3 regions of the Janthinobacterium sp. PLB04 genome follow, and region 1 is predicted to be linked to each of the others. Evidence: predicted binding sites of a transcription regulator. Region 1 holds the regulator's gene; each other region holds the start of a gene.
The links. Region 1 encodes HrcA, which represses chaperone genes, less so after heat shock. Its sites were predicted from a motif close to TTAGCACTCNNNNNNNNNGAGTGCTAA; they were not measured.

Region 1 (6,646 bases):
GACGCCGTCATTACCATGCTGCCAGCCAACAAGCACGTGCAGGAACTGTACCTGGCGGCCGGTGGCGTGCTGGACTCGGCCAAGCCGGGCGCCTTGTTCATCGATTGCAGCACCATCGCCGCCGACGTGGCGCGCCAGGTGGCGCAGGCGGCCAGCGAGCGGGGCTTTGCCATGATCGATGCGCCCGTCTCGGGCGGCACGGCGGGCGCGGCGGCCGGCACGCTGACCTTCATCGTCGGTGGCAGCGAAGCGGCCTTGCAGCAGGCGCGGCCTTTGCTGGAGAAGATGGGCAAGAACATCTTCCACGCGGGCGAGGCGGGTGCGGGCCAGGTGGCGAAGATTTGCAACAACATGCTGCTGGGTATTTTGATGGCCGGTACGGCCGAGGCGCTGAACCTGGGCGTGGCGCATGGCCTGGACCCGAAAGTGTTGTCCGACATTATGGCCAAGAGTTCGGGCCGCAACTGGACCCTGGAAGTGTACAACCCGTGGCCGGGAGTCATGGACGGCACGCCCGCGTCGCGCAATTACACGGGCGGCTTCGGCACGGCCCTGATGCTGAAAGACCTGGGCCTGGCGCAGCAGTCGGCCCTGTCGGCGAATGCACCCACACCCCTGGGCGGTCTGGTGCGCCAGTTGTACCAGATGCATGCGCAAGCCGGTTATGCGCAGCAGGATTTCTCCAGCATCGTGCAAATGCTGCAGCCGGGCTTGAACAAGCCTGCCTGAGGAATTTTGGGCAAAAAAAAGCCCGCTGGTAAAAGCGGGCTAAATCCAATTCTTGGAAGAGTTGGAGGAGACAGATGCATTATGCTGCATCGCCACATATAACTCCAATTTATATTTTGAATATCAAATATAGATTTTCATGATATCTCTTCCCGGTAGCCGCCTGGCGGCTACCGTTGCCGCAACTTAGGCCGGATTGCAGGCGATCTTCACCGTCGTCACATTCGCTTCGCCCATGGTGCCGACGCCTGTGCCCGGCTGTACAGCGCACAGCAGACCTTTCGGCTGGGTGGGGGAGACGGTGACGTTAAAGGTATCGCCATAGGCGACGGAGCCGGCCATGGTAAAGGTCGTGGCGTCCTTGGCCACTGTTGTTGTGGTACTACCGTTAATCAGCACCAGGCCGTCCACCGTCAGGCCGGAAATCGTGCCACCCACGGTATATCTGTTTTGCGCGCAAGCAACAGCGGCGCTGATACTGAGGTAATGGCCAGCCGAACCGGAACCACCGCTGATGCTGCAAGTCATGTGCGCCGGTTGCTGCTGGATGGTGATGTTGTAGTCGGTACCATAGTCGATGCGCTTGGCAAAGGTAAACGCTGTTTTCCCGGCAGGAATCGGCAGGGGATCGCCGCCATTGACCAGGATCAGTCCTTCATTGTTCAAGCCTGAGATCGTGCCGCTGACATCATACGAGGCCTTGCCGCCACAAGCGGCCAGTCCCAAGGTCAGCAGCAGTGCGGCGATAGGGCGCAAGCAGGATAACTTCATGTATTTCTCCAAAAATAGGTGACGGATCGCAAGGATTACTGCGGCTTGCAGTCAAGTGTGGCTGCGGTCGTGGCGGCAGATCCCATCTTGCCGACCGTATCGCTGCCATCGGCACTGCTGGAACCCTGGAAGCGGCACGTCAGGCCCGTTGGCTGAGCCAGTATGGAAATGCCGTACGAGGCGCCGTCATCAACGCTTTTGAATTCGTAGGTGGTGGCGCCTGCCAGCAGGGTCGTGCCGTTGGGTCCCATCACCAGGCGCAAACCATCCGTGGTCAGGCCCGTGACCGTGCCGCTCAGCGGGTAGGCGTTGGTCTGGCAGTTCACCTGGGCCGTGGTCACGGAGTAGCTCGATGCCTTGCCGACGCCATTGATAATGGTGCAAACGGCACCCTTGGGCTGTTGTGCGATAGTGATATTGTAGCGGTCATCGTTCTTGACCAGCTTGGTGAAAACAAAGCTGGCCTGGCCCGCAGGAATTGGCAAGCTTTCCCCGTCATTCAGGAGAATCAGGCCATCTTTGGCCAGGCCGACGACTTGGCCTTGCAGATACAGGTTGCCGCCGCTGCCACCGCAGGCTGCCAGTGTGACGGCGCAAGCCGCCGCCAGCATCGAGCGCAGGTACAAATTTTTCATACATTCTCCAAAACGAATTAGGTTGGGTAGCGCAACGCGGACGCTGGCGCCGCATTGGAATGGCGCCTATTTTAGTCTATCTGGCAAGCTGAATGATCTTGCCTTGTATCACCCTGTAACAATTTTTCGCCGGGAAGCGCTGGCCCGGCCCCATTTCATGGAGGCGCAGCCATGCCGGCGGCGGCGATCAATGCGACAATAGAGGCAGGCTGCGCACTGTGGCGTGGCATCCACCGTGAATCCCATGTCCCTAGCCCCTGTAAAACCTGCCGTGCCGCCCAAGGCCATCCTGTTCGACCTCGACGATACCTTGTGGCCCATCGCGCCCGTGATTGCCGCCGCGGAAACCCTGCTGCACGACTGGCTGGCCACGCATGCGCCCAAGGTGGCGCAGCAGTTTTCCATCGAGGTGCTGCGCCAGCACCGCCTGGCCATGCTCCATGAACAACCGCATTTCCATGGCAACCTGATCGAGTTGCGCCGCGCGGGCTTGCTGGCCGCCTTCGAGGCGGCCGGCGAGGATCCTGTCCTGGTCGATGGCGCCATCGCGCAGTTCCTGGCTGCGCGCCATCGCGTCCAGCCGTATGACGACGTCTTGCCTGGCCTTGCCTGGATGGGTCAGCGCATGCTGGTCGGCTCGATTTCGAATGGCAATGCGGACCTTGAAATTATCGGCCTGGCACAGCATTTTAAAGTCTCCATCGCCGCCAGCGATTTCGGCGTGGCCAAGCCTGACGCGAGCATCTTCCTGGCCGCTTGCGCCGCGCTGGGCGTGGTGCCGCATGAGGCCGTGTATGTGGGCGACGACTTGTATTTCGACGTCACGGGAGCGCAGGGGGCGGGCATGCGCGCCGTGTGGATGAACCGCAAGGGCAGCGACGCGCATCTGGCCGCCGGCGTGCAGCCCGACGCCATCTGCGCCAACTTCGATGAATTGCTGCTGTGGCTGCAGGGGCAACTGGAAGATTGATCGCCGCAGACCGGGCGAACGTGCATAATAGGCGCTGTTGATGCACGTTCGGCCGCTTTCGTTGCCGCTTGCTTAACAACATACTTGCTTAAATAAAATACCATGCAACTCGATACACGTGCCCAAACACTGCTGAAAGCCCTGGTCGAGCGATATATCGCCGACGGCCTGCCGGTCGGTTCGCGCGCCTTGTCGAAAATTTCCGGCCTGGACCTGTCGCCGGCCACGATCCGCAACATCATGGCCGACCTGGAAGAGCTCGGTTATGTGTCCAGCCCTCACACCTCGGCCGGACGCATCCCCACGCCGCGCGGCTACCGCATCTTTGTCGATACCTTGCTGACCGTCCGGCACCTAGACGAGCATCTGGTGGAGTCGCGCATGCGCCTGCAGACGCCGCAACCGCAAAAAACCATCGCCAACGCGGCGCAGATGCTGTCGTCGCTGTCGCAGTTTGCCGGCGTCGTGCTCACTCCGCGCCGCGAATCCGTATTCCAGCAAATCGAATTCCTGCGCCTGTCCGAAAAACGCATCCTGCTCGTCATCGTCGCCCCCGGCGGCGACGTGCAGAACCGTTTATTGCTGACGGAGGCCGACTATACGCCGGCGCAACTGGTGCAATCGGCCAATTACATCAACCAGAATTATGGCGGTCTGTCATTCGATGCCGTGCGCGTGCGCCTGCAGGGTGAGTTGCGCCAGTTGCGCGACGATATGGGCAGCCTGATGCAGGCGGCCGTGGAAGCGGGCAGCGAAGCGATGGCCGACCATAGCGATGACATGGTGATTTCCGGCGAGCGCAACTTGCTCAGCGTGAGCGATCTGTCATCGAATATGCATTCGCTGCGCCAGATGTTCGACATGTTCGAGCAAAAAACGGGTTTGATGCAGCTGCTCGACGTATCGAGCAAGGCGACGGGCGTGCAGATATTCATCGGCGGCGAATCGAACCTGGTGCCGATGGATGAGATGAGCGTGGTGACGGCGCCGTATGAAGTCAACGGCAAGATCGTGGGCACGCTGGGAGTGATCGGACCGACGCGCATGGCCTACGAGCGCGTCATCCCGATTGTCGATATCACGGCCAAGTTGCTGTCAAGCGCGCTCAGCCATCATTGATCGTACTGCCTGGCGCGCCAGCCGCCCCGTGGGAGCGGCCAGCTGTGGTCAGGCGGTTTTGTGCGGGCAAGCCGTCTTGATGCAGTTGCCGTAGATGGCCAAGGCGTGTTCGGCGATCTTGAAGCCGCGCTCTTCGGCTACCTTTTGCTGGCGCACTTCGATGTCTTCGTCGAAGAATTCTTCGACCCGGCCACAGTCGAGGCACACCAGGTGGTCGTGGTGGGAACCTTCGTTGAGCTCGAAAATCGCCTTGCCGGTTTCAAAATGGTTGCGGTTGAGCAAGCCTGCCTGTTCGAATTGCGTCAGGACGCGGTAGACAGTTGCCAAGCCGACATCCATATTGTCGGCCAGCAGAATCTTGTAGACGTCTTCCGCGGTCAGGTGGCGTACCGGGCTACTCTGGAAGATATCGAGTATCTTCAGCCGTGGCAGGGTGGCTTTCAGGCCGCTTGCCTTGAGATCACTAGGATTGTTACTCATGTTTGTTGCTCGTATGTGGGTCAGGTGCTTTATCATATAGCGTTTTAGCGGGGAGTGCCAAAATATGCATTTTTTGGCAGGCCGGCCACTCCTGGCGTTTTGTTCATCAAATTGAGGTCATTTATGCGCGTAACACCGGCTGTATTGCCATCTCTCTGGCACCGTATTTCATTTCGAGCACCAGTCGTGGCAGGCATGGTCTGTGTCGCGCTGGCCATGTCCGGCTGCGCCAGCCGTGGCATCCTTGGCGAAAAGCCGGCAGCTGCTCAAAAAGAAGGCAAGGAACTGGTCCCCGAACAGGGCGCACAAACGACCACCATTACGCCGCTGCAAAAATTCATGTGGTTTTTCTCGCCCTACCGTCCTGACATTCAACAAGGCAACTTTGTCTCCGAAGAGATGCTGGCCCAGTTGAAAGTGGGCATGACGCGCGACCAGGTGCGTTTCGTCCTCGGCACCTCGCTGCTGACCGATATCTTCCATGCCGACCGCTGGGATTATCCATTCCGCCTGGCCCGGGGCAGTGGCGAAACCACCAGCAGCCGCGTGGTCGTGTACTTCGGCAAGGATGGCAAGGTTGAACGTTTCGAAGGCGGCAACTTGCCGACGGAGAAAGAATACATCGACCGTATCGCCGGCCCGTCGCCGTTCGCCAAGGTCGCCAAGGCTGACGTGCCTGCCGCCGCCGTGCCATCACCCGTGGCGCCAAGCGCCGTGCCCGTGCCGGCCGATGCCGCGCCCGCCATTCCTGTGAGTAAGCCGGAAGTGACGCCTGCACCTGCCGCCGAGCCTGCACCTGCACCTGCTGCCGAACCCACCAAATAAGTTGCTGTAAGAGAATAAAATGACTGAACTGAAAATTGCCATCGCTGGCGCCAGCGGCCGCATGGGCCATATCCTGATCGAAGCGGTCAGCAATGCGCCGGACGCCGTGCTGGCCGGCGCCCTCGACCGCGATGGATCGCCTTCCGTCGGCCAGGATGCTGCCGCCTTTCTCGGCAAGCCTGCCGGCGTGCTGATCGCATCCGATCTGGCCACCGGCCTGGCCGGCGCCGATTACCTGATCGACTTCACGCGTCCCGAAGGCACTTTGCAGCACCTGGCGTATTGCGCCGAGCATGGCATCAAGATGATCATCGGCACCACGGGTTTCGATGACGCTGGCAAGGCCGCCATTGCCGCCGCCGCCGAAAAGACGGCCATCATGTTCGCGCCGAACATGAGCGTGGGCGTGAATGTCACCATGAAGCTGCTGGAACTGGCCGCGAAAAGCCTGTCCGAAGGCTATGATATCGAGATCATCGAAGCCCATCACCGCTTCAAGGTCGATGCGCCATCGGGCACCGCCCTGCAAATGGGTGAAGTGGTGGCCGGCGCCCTGGGCCGCGACCTGAAGGAATGCGCCGTTTACGGCCGCGAAGGCGTGACGGGCGAACGCGACCCGTCGACCATCGGCTTTGCCACCATCCGCGGCGGCGATATCGTCGGCGATCATACGGTGCTGTTTGCCGGCATCGGCGAGCGCATCGAGATCAGCCACAAGTCGAGCAGCCGCGTCACCTACGCCCACGGCGCCTTGCGCGCCGCGCGTTTCCTGGCAGACAAGCCGACCGGCCTGTTCGACATGCAGGATGTGCTGTCGCTGAAGAACTGAGGAAGACCATGGCCACTGCCATCCTGAATGGAAAAGACATCACCGACGCAGCGAGCTTTCACGCGCAATGCGTGCAAGCCTTCGGTTTCCCCGAGTTCTACGGCAACAGCATGGACGCCTGGGTTGATTGCCTCAGCTATCTGCGCGATGACGAAAACATGACGCAGTTCCGTTTGAAGCCGAACGAAGTGCTCGACATTGTTGTGCAAGATGCGGAAGCAATGAAGGCGCAAGTGCCGGACTTGCTGGAAGAAATCACGTTCTGTATCGCCGGCATCAATGAGCGCT
Region 2 (6,646 bases), 720 kb from region 1:
GGGGCAGCAGCGCCGTCTTCCTGACACCGCGCACGTCGACGCTGATCCAGCGCGGCTGCTCTTGCGTGGCCTTGGCATCGAAATATTTGCCGCCCTCTTCAAACTGGCTGTGATCGGGGTACGCGCCGCTGGCCACTTCGGCCACGCCCACCACGCCCGGCTGCGGGCAGCTCGAGTGATAGAACAGCACGCCATCGCCCGGTTGCATGCCATCGCGCATGAAGTTGCGCGCCTGGTAGTTGCGCACGCCAAACCACGGCATGGTGTGTTTGGGCGCCGCCATCAGGTCGTCGATGCTCACTTCATCGGGTTCGGATTTCATCAGCCAATATTGTTTCATATTCACTCCCTATCAAAAGCAACAGGCGTAAAAAAACGGTTGCGCATCGATGCTGCAACCGTTTTCTTGGTACTGCAAATTGGGCCCCGCCTGTGCCGCTATGCCGGCATCCCGAACCAAACGGTTCAAGGTGGTCACGTTAGTTCAATTTCGGGTTCGTCGAACGAGCGACGCTCACTCCCATCAAACAAAATTCGCAACCGATGCGCATAAATGGTTCAAGGAATATATGGCAATCGCGAACACCGCAGGGTAGACCCAAGTTTACTCCTTTGATCGCGCATCGCAAAGACAAATCGTACCGTATCCGCTTAAAAACCAATTAATAACACCGAATAAAACCGTAGCGAGCGGCGATGAATTGTGGCTAAGAAGCGCAGCTGTGCTAAAGCACAGCGAGCATCGCAGGCCGCAATGCGCGACGCGCAGCAGGTTTGATTCGATGTTTAAAAAAGGTTTTCCTGGGGCGTCAGAGCGCTGTCCAAGACAGTGTGCATGGCCGAGATTTTCTGCTTCACTTCCAGTATCGTCAATTCCGACAGCGGACCTTGCGGCGACTTCACGGAGAGGAATTCCGCGGCCACGCCCAGGGCGGCCAGCACGGCGATGCGGTCGTTGCCCTTGACCTTGCCCGCGTCGCGGATGGCTTTCATTTTGCTATCGAGATAGATCGCCGCTTCGCGCAGCGCGCGCTCTTCGCCGTCGCGGCACACCATGCTGTAGGACTGGCCCATGATATTGACATCGACACGCGGCATTACGCTTCCTTCTCGTTCTCGGCACTATAAGCGCCCGCTTCCGAAGCGGCTTGCTCCAGGCCGGCTTGCACCAGTTCGGGAATTTTTTCCAGCAAAGCTTCCACCCGCTCCTGCGCCTCGCGCATGCGCTGCACATACAGGGCGTTCTCGGCGGCCAGCGCGGCATTGTCCTTGCGCAGTTGCGCGTTTTCACGGCGCAGCGCATGGGTCATTTCGGCCAGCAGGCCTATTTTGTCGGATAATTCGTTGAATTCGGAAATCATCCCGCCACTATAGGGCGGACGCTCCATGGGCGTCAATCGAATCACGCCGCTGTCACACATATTTACATCAATGCAGGGCAGTTGGCGGACAATACACGCTTTTTCCGGCGCTTTTCGCCAAGTGCGCGCATCTGCCGGCGCCGCGATGGCAGCGTTTTACTCGTCGACGTAATCGGGTTCGATATCGAGTCCGCCATAGCGGTTTTCGCAAGAGCGGCGCGTCAGCGTCTGTTGTCCGCCCTTGCCGTCAAGAACCATCGTCAAGTCGCGGCAAGTACTGCGATAACTGCCAGGCTTGGCGTCCGTCCGCGAGGGCGTCAAGCGCACTGCCAGCGGCACCGCATTCCCCAGGCCCTTGTTGCTCCACTGGCGCGTCTTGCCATCCTCTTCATCTTTCAAGGTGCGCACGGCGGCCGTCAGCAGCGCTTTCTGTTCCCTGGCATTGAGCTTGGCGATGGTGACGTCGGACAGGAATGGCGGATACACGACGGGCGCCGGGTCCTTGCCCTGCACATCCCAGCGTCCGCTGTTCTGCGAACAGGTGCGGCGGCTCAGGTTCTGCGACTTGCCGCCCGCGGTGACGACGAATTTCAGGTCGCGGCACACGTGCGCCTTCAAGCTGTGTTCCGTCATGCCGGAGTTGCTGAAGTTATATGCGACCTTCACCAGCACGCCATTGTCGGCGCCGTTGTCCCACACATGGGCTTCCTGGTCGTCGTCATCCTTGTTCAGATCGTTGAACAAATCATTGAGCAACATTTCCTTTTCCAGCGGCGTCAGGGCCGCCACGGTGATCTCGTCGACGATGGTGGGCGTTTGCGCCGCGGCATTGCCCAGGCAGGCGAGACCGACGAGAGTAGCGCCCAACAGGCGCAGGGCGGGATGGGAAATCGGGAATGGCATGGCGTGCTTTCTGGTGCGAGTGGTGATATTGATATGCAATTGCAATCATCTTATCAAATTTCATAGTCAAACTCTGTTTCCTATGCGTACAGGAACGCCCCCTCTCCGAACGGCATGCTAGAGTCGCGCCTGTTGCTGACGCCCGGGAACGAGGCTTGTGCTGGCGCAAACCCTGTGTAGATGCAGGCTCTGCTCAGCATCTATCTATATGTTCCCCTTGAATAAGCCCCCTACCGTCCCTATAATTAGCACTCGTTAGTAGAGAGTGCTAACAAACTCTTTCGTAGCAATCCTCAGGAAATGATGGTGCTTGCCAGGCCACTGCAGGGAACGCTACGCGGCGGGCGACGCCGCGATGCACCACTGCCGGATACAGGCAAGGACAGGATGACATGGGGTTTGCTTGACCGTTGCGGGCTGCTTTCAACGGCGGTCACTGAAAGCACGTCTGGCGCTGTGCCAGGCATGTATTCATTTAGCAACACCTATCCATTGAACTTTAAGGAGTTTTGTATGAATCTGCGCCCATTGAACGATCGCGTCATCGTCAAACGCCTCGACCAGGAAACCAAGACTGCGTCCGGCCTCATCATTCCTGATGCAGCTGCTGAAAAACCGGATCAAGGCGAAGTCCTTGCCGTAGGCAATGGCAAGATTCTCGACGACGGCAAAGTGCGTCCTCTGGATGTCAAAGTGGGCGACCGCGTCCTGTTCGGCAAGTACGCCGGCCAAACCGTCAAAGTTGACGGCGATGAGCTGCTGGTCATGCGCGAAGAAGACATCATGGCGATCGTCGTCAAGTAATTGTTTCCACGTTGTAGACAGATACATCCCGAAACTCAGGAGAATTGAACATGGCAGCTAAAGAAGTAGTATTCGGCGACGCAGCGCGCGCCAAGATGGTCGAAGGCGTCAACATCCTCGCCAACGCAGTCAAAGTAACGCTGGGCCCGAAAGGCCGCAACGTGGTCCTGGAGCGCTCGTTCGGCGCCCCTACCGTCACCAAGGATGGTGTCTCGGTAGCGAAAGAAGTTGAACTCAAAGACAAGCTCATGAACATGGGCGCGCAAATGGTCAAGGAAGTTGCTTCCCGCACCAGCGACAACGCCGGCGACGGCACCACCACCGCAACCGTGCTGGCACAAGCCATCGTGCGCGAAGGCATGAAGTTCGTTGCCGCCGGCATGAACCCGATGGACCTGAAGCGCGGTATCGACAAGGCAGTTGCTGCCACCGTCGAAGAACTGGCGAAAATCGCCCGTCCTTGCACCACGACCAAGGAAATCGCCCAGGTTGGCGCGATCTCGGCAAACTCGGACTACTCGATCGGCGAGCGTATCGCTGAAGCGATGGAAAAAGTCGGCAAAGAAGGCGTCATCACCGTTGAAGACGGCAAGTCGCTGAACGACGAGCTGGACATCGTTGAAGGCATGCAGTTCGACCGCGGCTACCTGTCGCCATACTTCATCAACAACCCGGAGAAACAAGTTGCCGTGCTGGACAGCCCATTCGTCCTGCTGTGCGACAAGAAAATCTCGAACATCCGCGACCTGCTGCCGGTACTGGAACAAGTTGCAAAAGCTGGCCGTCCACTGCTGATCATCGCAGAAGACATCGAAGGCGAAGCGCTGGCTACCCTGGTTGTGAACAACATCCGCGGCATCCTGAAAACTTGCGCAGTGAAAGCACCTGGCTTCGGCGACCGCCGCAAAGCCATGCTGGAAGACATCGCTGTCCTGACCGGCGGCCAAGTGATCGCTGAAGAAGTCGGCCTGACCCTGGAAAAAGTGACCCTGGCCGAACTGGGCCAAGCGAAACGCATCGAAGTGGGCAAGGAAAACACCATCGTTATCGATGGCGCCGGCGAAGCAGCTTCGATCGAAGCACGCGTGAAACAAGTGCGCGTACAGATCGAAGAAGCGACCTCGGACTACGACCGTGAAAAACTGCAAGAGCGCGTCGCCAAACTGGCTGGCGGCGTTGCCGTGATCAAGGTTGGCGCAGCCACCGAAGTCGAAATGAAAGAGAAAAAAGCCCGCGTTGAAGATGCACTGCACGCGACCCGCGCTGCCGTGGAAGAAGGCATCGTGCCAGGCGGCGGCGTAGCCCTGCTGCGCGCACGCGCCAACATCACGGTCAAGGGCGACAATCCTGATCAAGACGCCGGTATCAAGATCGTCCTGCGCGCAATGGAAGAGCCACTGCGCATGATCGTGCAAAACGCTGGCGAAGAAGCTTCGGTCGTCGTGGCAGCCGTACTGGCTGGCTCGGGCAACTACGGCTACAACGCTGCCAACGGCACGTATGGCGACATGGTGGAAATGGGCGTCCTGGACCCAGCCAAAGTGACCCGTTCGGCGCTGCAAAACGCCGCTTCGATCGCTTCGCTGATGCTGACGACCGACTGCATGGTCTGCGAAATCGCTGACGACAAAGCAGGCGGCGGCATGGGCGGCGGCATGGGTGGTATGGGCGGCATGGGCGGCATGGACGGCATGATGTAATGTCCGGCGGCCAGTCGCGCAGGCGACGGCGAGACTGGCCGCATACGCAGGGACAGGGCTGGCAGACCAAAAGCTGCCAGCGCCTCCCGGCGGCCCCGAAAGCCACCTTCTACGGAAGGTGGCTTTTTTTCGCCTGTTGATTTTACAAGCCCGTTTGGCAAACCCGTTCGGCAAGCCCGGCGATTGCCGGCCTGTGCGTTTTGCTTTAGCATGGCCGCCATCCTCCACCTTCTTACGCCACTACCGCCATGTCGCCACGCGCCTCTTCTTCCAAAACCACCATCATCGCCGGCATCCTGGCCGGCTTGCTGGCCGCCGGGCTCGGTGCTTTCTACCTGCACCAGCAGTCCGCGCCGCAGGCAGACAATGCCCCGGCCGCGAACAGCCAGACGGCGGTGCCGGAGCAGAACGCGCGCGCCGTCGATGCGCTGATGGCTTTGCCGGAAATCAAGGCATGGTCGGCGCATATCGAAAAGGCGTCCGGCGGCCGCGCGCACGGCGCCGTGATGGAAACGTCGCCCGAGACGCGCCTCGTCGATGGCGTCGCTTGCTACCAGCTGAGCTTTTTCGAAAGCACGCCCGATGCGGCGCACCGGTGGGAGAGTTTCGTCGTCACGCCCGATGGCAAGCGCATCCTCGTCGACGACATCGTCAGCGGCGACCTGATCAGCCTGGAACAATGGCGCAAGGACAATGCGCCCATGCAGCGCATCGCCACGCAGTAACACCCCAAGCCGACGCGATGGCCAGGGACACTGGCGTTGCAGCGCAAGCTTTACTTTCTGGCATCGAAGCCCGATACTCGCCCACATGCCCGCCATCACTGTCCGCCCCCTCACGCCAGACGACGCCAGCGCCTACCGCGCGCTGCGCCTGGCCGGCATCGCCGAACTGCCCGCCGCCTTCTGCACCACGCATGCGGCGGAAAGCGGCTTGCCGCTGGCACAGATAGCCGAGCGCCTGCACGCCACCTCCCACCAAATAATATTTGGCGCTTTCGCCAAGGAACAATTGATCGCCATGGCCGGCCTGCGCCGCGAACCGATCGCCGTCGTGCATGACAAGGCCAGCCTGTGGGGCGTGTACGTGGCGCCGCAGGCGCGCGGGCGCGGCGCGGGACGGCAACTGGTGCAGGCCGCCATCGCCCATGCCTGCGCCATTCCCGAGCTGGGCCGCGTGCGCCTGGCCGTGGCGCAGGACAACCACGCGGCGCTGACTCTGTACCTGGCTTGCGGTTTTACCCTGGAAGACTGTCCCGCATCGGATGGCATGCTGCAAATGCAGCTGTGGCTGCCCCGCCCTGCGCGTGCAAGTGCCGAAAGTAATGTCTTTATGAAAATCAATACCTTACAAATCCCTGCGAAATAGCGGACAGGCCGTTTTTTCTGTTGCAAGCAAACGCGGCAGGCCTTAGCATCGCGGCTTACAAAAAAAACTTGGGGAGAGCCAATGTCATCGGCCGAGACACAAACCGCCACGGGCAAGATGCCCCGGCAAATACCGTACATCATCGCCAACGAAGGCTGCGAACGCTTCAGCTTTTATGGCATGCGCAACATCCTGACGCCATTCCTCATCAGCACCCTGCTGCTGATGATCCCGATCGACCAGCGCACGGGCGAAGCCAAGCACGTGTTCCACACCTTCGTCATCGGCGTGTACTTCTTCCCGCTGCTGGGCGGCTGGCTGGCCGACCGCTTCTTCGGCAAATACAACACCATCTTCTGGCTCAGCCTCGTGTATTGCGCAGGCCATGCCTGCCTGGCCCTGTTTGAAAACAGCGTCAACGGCTTCTATTTCGGCCTGTTCCTGATCGCCTTCGGTTCCGGCGGCATCAAGCCGCTCGTGGCCTCGTTTGTCGGCGACCAGTTCGACCAG
Region 3 (6,646 bases), 1.4 Mb from region 1:
CGCCTTCGCCGCCATCGTCCAGCAGCCAGCCTTGCGCTTGCAACTGGTCATGCAGGGCGACGGCCACCGTGCCGGCCATGTGGTCGTAGCAGGTGCGCGCATGGCGCAAGCGGTCCGGCGTGGTGGGCGTAAATGGCGTTGCCGCCACGCCGGCCACCACCAGCAGCGCTTCGAGGGCCTGGCCCACTTCCGCGCTGGCCAGGCGGTAGTAACGGTGCTTGCCCTGCGCCAACATCGACAGCAAGCCATCGTCGCGCAAGCGCGCCAGATGGGCGCTGGCCGTCGAGGCGCCCACCTCGGCCAGCGCCGCCAATTCCGTGGCCGTGCGCGCATGGCCGTCGAGCAGGCTGCACAGCATGCGCGCGCGGGCCGGTTCGGCGATGGCGCCGGCCAGTTGCGCCAGTCCCATGTCGGCCGAGGGAAGCTTGTCATCCATGATTCGTTCCAGGGCGAAGTGTGGTGGTGGAAGGAGCAGCATACTCGTGTCCCCACCTCACTGCAATGGAATGCGCATGCCGCTCGCCGACTTTGTTATCGACCCCGCCGACCCTTTTTCAGCCCTTACCCACGCGGCGCCGTATGACTACTATCGCCGCCTAGCGGACGGCCCGCCGCTGCGTTTCGATGCGCGGCTCGACTGCTGGCTGGCGACGGGCGCGGCCGGCGTGCGCGCCGTACTCGAGCATCCCGATTGCCGCGTGCGCCCGACCGGCCAGCCGGTGCCGGATACCCTGGCGGGCACGCCGTGCGGTGCGATTTTTGCGGAATTGGTGCGCATGAATGAAGGCGAACGGCATGCCGTGCCGAAGCAGGTGCTGGCGCGTTCGCTGGGACAGGTGGACCTGGCGCACCTGCAGGCGCGGACATTGCGCATGGCCAGCGACCGCGTGCCCGACAGCGCCGCGCAATTGAACGGCGCGCTGTTCGAACTGCCCCTGTTTGCCATGGCGGACTTGCTGGGTTTTGCTCCAGCGCAATGGCCGGCGCTGGCCGCCTGGACGCGCGATTTCGTCGCCTGCCTGTCGCCGCTGAGTAATGGAGAACAACTGGCCGGTGCGCAAGTGGCAGCCGCCGCCTTGCTGCAAGGTTTTATCGCGTTGCTGCGCGAGGCGGATGCATTGCCCGGCAGCTTGCTGGCCAAGGTCGTGGCCGAGGCGGATGCCCGGGGCTGGCGAGCTTCGGGCGGCGTGCTGGCCAACCTCGTGGGTCTGCTGTCGCAGACCTGCGACGCCACGGCCGGCTTGCTGGGCAATGCCATAGTTGCCTTGCGCACGCAACCGCAGTGGTCCACGCAAGTGGGTGCCGCACCCCGGCTGTGGCCAGCCCTGCTGCGCGAGGTCAGCCGGCATGACCCCTCCATCCACAACACGCGCCGCTACACGGCGCAAGACGTGGAGTTCGATGGCGTGCGCGTGCCGGCCGGGCAGATGATCGTCGTCGTGCTGGCCAGCGCCGGCCATGCGGAGTGCGGCTTTGGCCATGGCCGCCACATTTGTCCGGGCCAGTCCATCGCGCAGGCCATTGGCACGGCTTGCCTGCAGGCGTGGGCCGACGGGCTGGAGCGCATGCCGCTGGCGTGGCGTTATCTGCCGTCGCTGAACGCGCGCATCCCTGTTTTTAGCCTGGGAGAAATGAAATAATTGCCGTGATTTTCGAAGTCTGGCCCGGCGCGGAAGGGCGCGAGCAGTATCTGGACCTGGCCGCCGCGCTGCGTCCCTTGCTCGATGAAGTGGACGGTTTCATTTCCATCGAGCGCTTCAGCAGCCTGAGCGAGCCAGGAAAATTGCTCTCGCTATCCTTCTTTCGCGACGAGGCGGCGCTGGCGCAATGGCGGCAGCTGGAAGCGCACCGCGCGGCGCAAACGGCCGGCCGGCAGGGCGTGTTTGACGACTACCGGCTGCGCATTGCCGCCGTCGTGCGCGATTACGGCATGCTGGACCGGCAGCAGGCGCCGGCCGACAGCCAGCGGCGCCACAGCGTTTAGCGGGGCAGTGCGCCCTGCGTGATTTTCACTTTGACCCGGTAAGTGGGTTCGGCCGCATTCAGGGCGGGCGGCGTGGCCGGATCGACGTCGAGCAGGGTAAACGTCAGGTGGTTGACGGTGACGGAACTGGCGGCGCCGGGCATGGAGTCGGACAAGACGATGTCCGTGGCGCCTGCGCTATTGAGCAAACTGAAACTGTAGCTGACGTAGCCTTTCCACACGCACACGGCGCCCTTGCGGCAGCGGCTGTCGTTGACACGTTCGAGTTTCAGGGTGTCGGTGGCCGTGATGGCCACCTGTTCGCCCGGCGACAGCACGTGGGTGACGCTGCGCGGCGTGTTTTCCGCGTCGCCGGCGCTGCCGGCCGCGCCGCAGCCAGCCAGCACGGCCAGGCAGGCGAAGAACAGGGGAAGCAGCACGGTGCGGTAAGAGCGGGTCAGATAATGCATGTTTTTCCTTTCAGGTGGAGCGTCCCCGGCGTGCTTGTTCACGCGTGGGATGAAAATGATAGTAACAAAATGATATTTTTACGGCGCACTATTGGCGTGCTGCCGGTGAATTGATGCGCCAGCCACGCGGCGCGCCGATTACTGCGTAGAATGGCTGTTTTGAAAATCAGGAAACAACCATGAAAAAAACCGACCTGGCCAAAAGCGATGCCAAGAAACTGATGGGAAAGATGAATGTTCCCGGCGCCGGTGCATTCGGTAAGGAAGCGGTGGTCATCGACCGCCGCGAGCAGCGCAAGCGCGATCAGGCCCTGGGCCTGGTGCCATTCGCCGTCAAGCTGAACAGCGATCTGGTCTTGCAATTGCAGACCCTGGCCAAGGAACGCGGCGCGGATCTGAATGAATTGGTCGCCGAGCTGATCACCAAGGGCTTGGCTGCAGCGTAAGGGCTGACAATGTTTATCTGTTGATAAATATCAAGTTATAAAACTAAAAGGCGCCTTGCGGCGCCTTTTGCATTGCGGCATTGCTTGCGATTACACGTAGGCTGCCAGGGCGCCCTTCATTTTTTTCAGTGCCGCCACTTCGATCTGGCGGATGCGTTCGGCCGATACGCCGAACTCTTCTGCCAGCGCGTGCAGGGTGGCGCCGGAGCCGTCGTCGTTGGCCAGCCAGCGCGCTTCGATGATGCGGCGCGAACGGGCGTCCAGCTTCGACAGTGCCGTTTCCAGGCCTTCCGACTGCAGACGCGTCACTTGTTCCGCTTCCAGTACCTTGGTCGGCTCGCTTTGCTCCGACGACAGATAGGCTATCGGCGAAAACTTGTCGTCTTCATCGTCGGTCGGCGATTCCAGCGCGATGTCGCGGCCGCTCAAGCGGGTTTCCATCTCGATCACTTCTTCGCGCTTCACGTCGAGCAGCTTGGCCAGCGCATCGATCTGCTTTGGCGTCATCGCATCCAGGCCCGTCTTGTGGCTGCGCAGGTTGAAGAACAGCTTGCGCTGCGCCTTCGTCGTCGCGACCTTGACCAGGCGCCAGTTTTTCAGGATGTACTCATGCATCTCGGCTTTCACCCAGTGCATGGCGTACGACACCAGGCGCACGCCCTGGTCCGGATCGAAACGCTTCACGGCTTTCATCAAGCCGATATTGCCTTCCTGAATCAGGTCGGCGTGCGGCAAGCCATAGCCCAGGTAGCCGCGGGCAATCGAGACCACCAGGCGCAGGTGCGACAGCACCAGTTCTTGCGCGGCGGCCAGGTCATTTTTTTCACGCAGGCGTGTCGCCAGCGAAATTTCTTCGTCATGGGTCAACATGGGCAGGCGGTTCACGGCCGAAATATAGGCGTCGATATTGCCCAGATTGCCAGTGAACCCGAGGCCCAGCGCATTACTTTTGGTCGGAACCAATGCGGACGTTGCGGACATCATAGTCATGTTTTCTCCCTCGTAGTCTTGCTTTGTTCCAGTTGGCCACGTCACGCGACGTGGCAGCTCGTATCTTCGTTTTTGCGTATTCGGTCTTGCACTTTGCAGATCGCGGCACCATCTTGATCTGGCGTCCATGGCGGTTCTGCTATTGGTATGTCCCTATATTAGCACTCTCTGCTTGAGAGTGCCAATCAGCACATTTAATCGACCTGATAGCCTAAATGCTATGGCGAATGAATGCTTGATATACATCTTTAAAAAGCGATTTGAACAGCGCTGCAGGCCGCTTTACGACAACATGGCCAGTCTACGGCCTCTGGCTGAAGCGAGCCTTAAGAATACTTGCTTAATATCAATATAACAGCAATATGGGGATGGCGAGACGCATGGCGGCGCGGGAGCGCCGCCATGGAAAGGAAGGTCAGTTCAGGCGCGCCAGGTGGCGCTGCACGCACAGGAAGGCGCCGATCAGGCCCAGGCCGGCGCTGACGGCCAGCAAGCCGGCCATCGGCAGCGGCGCCAGCGGCACCAGCTGGAATTCGGACGCATACAGGCGGGCAAACTCGGCAATCGCCGTATTCAGCGGCTGCAAGGCCAGCGCCACGGCGCCCAGGGCCAGCGCACCGGCGCACAGGCCCAGCAGGGCGCCCGTGTAATAGAAGGGGCGGTGGATGAAGGTATCGGTGGCGCCGATCAATTTCGAGATGCTGATTTCATCGCGCTGCTGCATCACCTGCAAGCGGATGGTATTGAATACCACGGCGATCACGGCCACGCCCAGCGTGATCGCCAGCAGCAGCAGCACCAGACGCAGCACGCCCAGCAGGGCCGCCAGGCGCTTGACCCAGGCCGAATCGACTTGCGCCGATTCCACGAATGGCAGCTGGCGCAACTGTTCCGCCACCGCATCGACATCCTGCGCTTCGCTGGCGCTGCTGAAGGCATCGAGTTTCAGCACATAGCTGTCGGGCAGGGGATTGTCGCCCAGGGTGCTGAGCACATCGGCCAAGCCGCTCTTGTTTTTCAGCGAGTCCAGCGCCTGTTCGCGCGGGATGAAGACGATCTTCGCCTTTTGCGGGCCCACGATCTTGCGCATGGCGCTCGCCAGGGCCACGGCTTGCTCGCGCGGCGTGTCGATCTTCAGGAAGACGCTGATTTCCGGGTCGACCGACATCTGTTCCGACATGGGGCGCACGTTGTCGAGCATGGTCAAGCCGGCGAACGGCAGCGACAGGGCGATGGCGACGACGAGCACGTTCAATAGAAAGCCGCCCGGCGACTTGCGCAAGTGAATCAGTGCCGAACCGAGGGCGAAGCGGTGTTGACGGAACCAGCCTCTCATGCCTGTTCTCCCTGCGCGTCGTCCTGGTCGGGAGAGGGCGCAAAATCGGGATCGGGCGGCGCGAAGACGGGCGCCTGCGTGGCCTTGTCGATGGCGACCAGCTGGCCGTTTTTCAGGTGGATCACGCGGGCGGCGGCGTCGAGCATCTGTTCGTCATGGCTGGAAATGAGGCAGGTCACGCCCACGGAGTGGAATGCTTTCAGGGCGTCGAGCACCTTGTTGGCGCTGGCGCGGTCCAGGTTGGCCGTCGGTTCGTCGGCCAGGATGATCTGCGGCCGGTTGACGATGGCGCGCGCGATCGATACGCGCTGCTGTTCTCCGCCCGACAGCGACAGCGGTCGCGCCATGGCGCGGTCCAGCAGTCCCACCTTGTCGAGCGCGGCGCGCGCGCGCTGTTCGGCGGCCGCCTTGTGGGCGCCGACGACGAGCAGCGGCAGCATGACGTTGGCCAGGATGGAGCGGTCGTTGAGCAATTTTTGCTGCTGGAAGATCAGGCCCATGTTGCGGCGCAGGAAGGGAACGCCGGCCGGCTTGATCTTCGCCATGTCCTGGCCATTGACGATCAGCTTGCCCGACGTGGGGCGTTCCATGGCGGCGATCATTTTCAGCAAGGTGGATTTGCCGGCGCCGGACGGGCCCGCTAAAAACACCAGCTCGCCTTTGGCAATATTGAGGGAAATGTCGCTGAGCGCCACGGCATCGGGGGAGTATTGCTTGGAGACGTGCTGAAATTCAATCATGTATGGGCTTATCCGAGCAGCGCTTCGACAAATTCGGCAGCCACGAAAGGCTGCAAGTCTTCAATTTTCTCACCGATGCCGATGAAATACACGGGCACGGGACGTACGCGGGCAATTGCCGCCAGCACGCCGCCCTTGGCGGTGCCGTCCAGCTTGGTGATCACCAGGCCGCTCAACTGCAGGGCATCGTCGAAGGCCTTCACTTGCGTGAGGGCGTTCTGGCCCGTGTTGCCGTCGATGACGAGCAAGGTTTCATGCGGTGCGCCATCCATGCCCTTGCCGATCACGCGCTTGATTTTCTTCAATTCTTCCATCAGGTGCAACTGCGTCGGCAAGCGGCCTGCCGTGTCGACCATGACCACGTCGATGCCGCGCGCCTTCGCCGATTGCACGGAGTCGTAGGCCACGGCGGCCGGGTCGCCCGATTCCTGCGAAATCACGGTCACGTTGTTGCGCTCGCCCCAGACCATCAACTGCTCGCGCGCGGCGGCACGGAAGGTGTCGCCCGCGGCCAGCAGCACGGACTGGTTGTTCGACTGCATGTGCTTGGCCAGCTTGCCGATGGTGGTGGTCTTGCCGGCGCCATTTACGCCGGAAATCATCATCACCAGCGGCTTGTGGCGGCCCAGCTCGAAGCGCTTTTCCAGCGGCGAGAGCAGGTCGATCAGCAGCACTTTCAGGGCGGCCTTGACGGCGGCCGC

Region 2: groES (co-chaperone GroES) is a predicted target of HrcA. The motif match lies at 2,510-2,536, and genes of this name have one in related genera.
Region 3: rpoH (RNA polymerase sigma factor RpoH) is a predicted target of HrcA. The motif match lies at 4,028-4,054, and genes of this name have one in related genera.

Annotation. Positions count from the first base shown of each region.
Region 1 covers NZ_CP088968.1:6,227,289-6,233,934, reverse strand. The annotation lists gene mmsB (3-hydroxyisobutyrate dehydrogenase) at 1-729, shown strand, start outside; gene LSO07_RS27585 (hypothetical protein) at 916-1,500, opposite strand; gene LSO07_RS27580 (hypothetical protein) at 1,536-2,135, opposite strand; gene LSO07_RS27575 (HAD family hydrolase) at 2,380-3,105, shown strand; gene hrcA (heat-inducible transcriptional repressor HrcA) at 3,208-4,224, shown strand; gene fur (ferric iron uptake transcriptional regulator) at 4,273-4,704, opposite strand; gene LSO07_RS27560 (outer membrane protein assembly factor BamE) at 4,900-5,529, shown strand; gene dapB (4-hydroxy-tetrahydrodipicolinate reductase) at 5,549-6,358, shown strand; gene LSO07_RS27550 (barstar family protein) at 6,367-6,646, shown strand, end outside.
Region 2 covers NZ_CP088968.1:5,506,695-5,513,340, forward strand. The annotation lists gene LSO07_RS24340 (EVE domain-containing protein) at 1-340, opposite strand, end outside; RNA gene ssrS (6S RNA) at 420-597, opposite strand; gene LSO07_RS24350 (cell division protein ZapA) at 787-1,098, opposite strand; gene LSO07_RS24355 (DUF904 domain-containing protein) at 1,098-1,388, opposite strand; gene LSO07_RS24360 (hypothetical protein) at 1,518-2,264, opposite strand; gene groES (co-chaperone GroES) at 2,778-3,068, shown strand; gene groL (chaperonin GroEL) at 3,119-4,768, shown strand; gene LSO07_RS24375 (hypothetical protein) at 5,017-5,493, shown strand; gene LSO07_RS24380 (GNAT family N-acetyltransferase) at 5,579-6,136, shown strand; gene LSO07_RS24385 (POT-type proton-dependent oligopeptide transporter) at 6,218-6,646, shown strand, end outside.
Region 3 covers NZ_CP088968.1:1,253,685-1,260,330, forward strand. The annotation lists gene LSO07_RS05550 (ArsR/SmtB family transcription factor) at 1-436, opposite strand, end outside; gene LSO07_RS05555 (cytochrome P450) at 513-1,640, shown strand; gene LSO07_RS05560 (antibiotic biosynthesis monooxygenase family protein) at 1,637-1,984, shown strand; gene LSO07_RS05565 (hypothetical protein) at 1,981-2,433, opposite strand; gene LSO07_RS05570 (hypothetical protein) at 2,613-2,879, shown strand; gene rpoH (RNA polymerase sigma factor RpoH) at 2,970-3,863, opposite strand; gene ftsX (permease-like cell division protein FtsX) at 4,285-5,205, opposite strand; gene LSO07_RS05585 (cell division ATP-binding protein FtsE) at 5,202-5,945, opposite strand; gene ftsY (signal recognition particle-docking protein FtsY) at 5,954-6,646, opposite strand, start outside.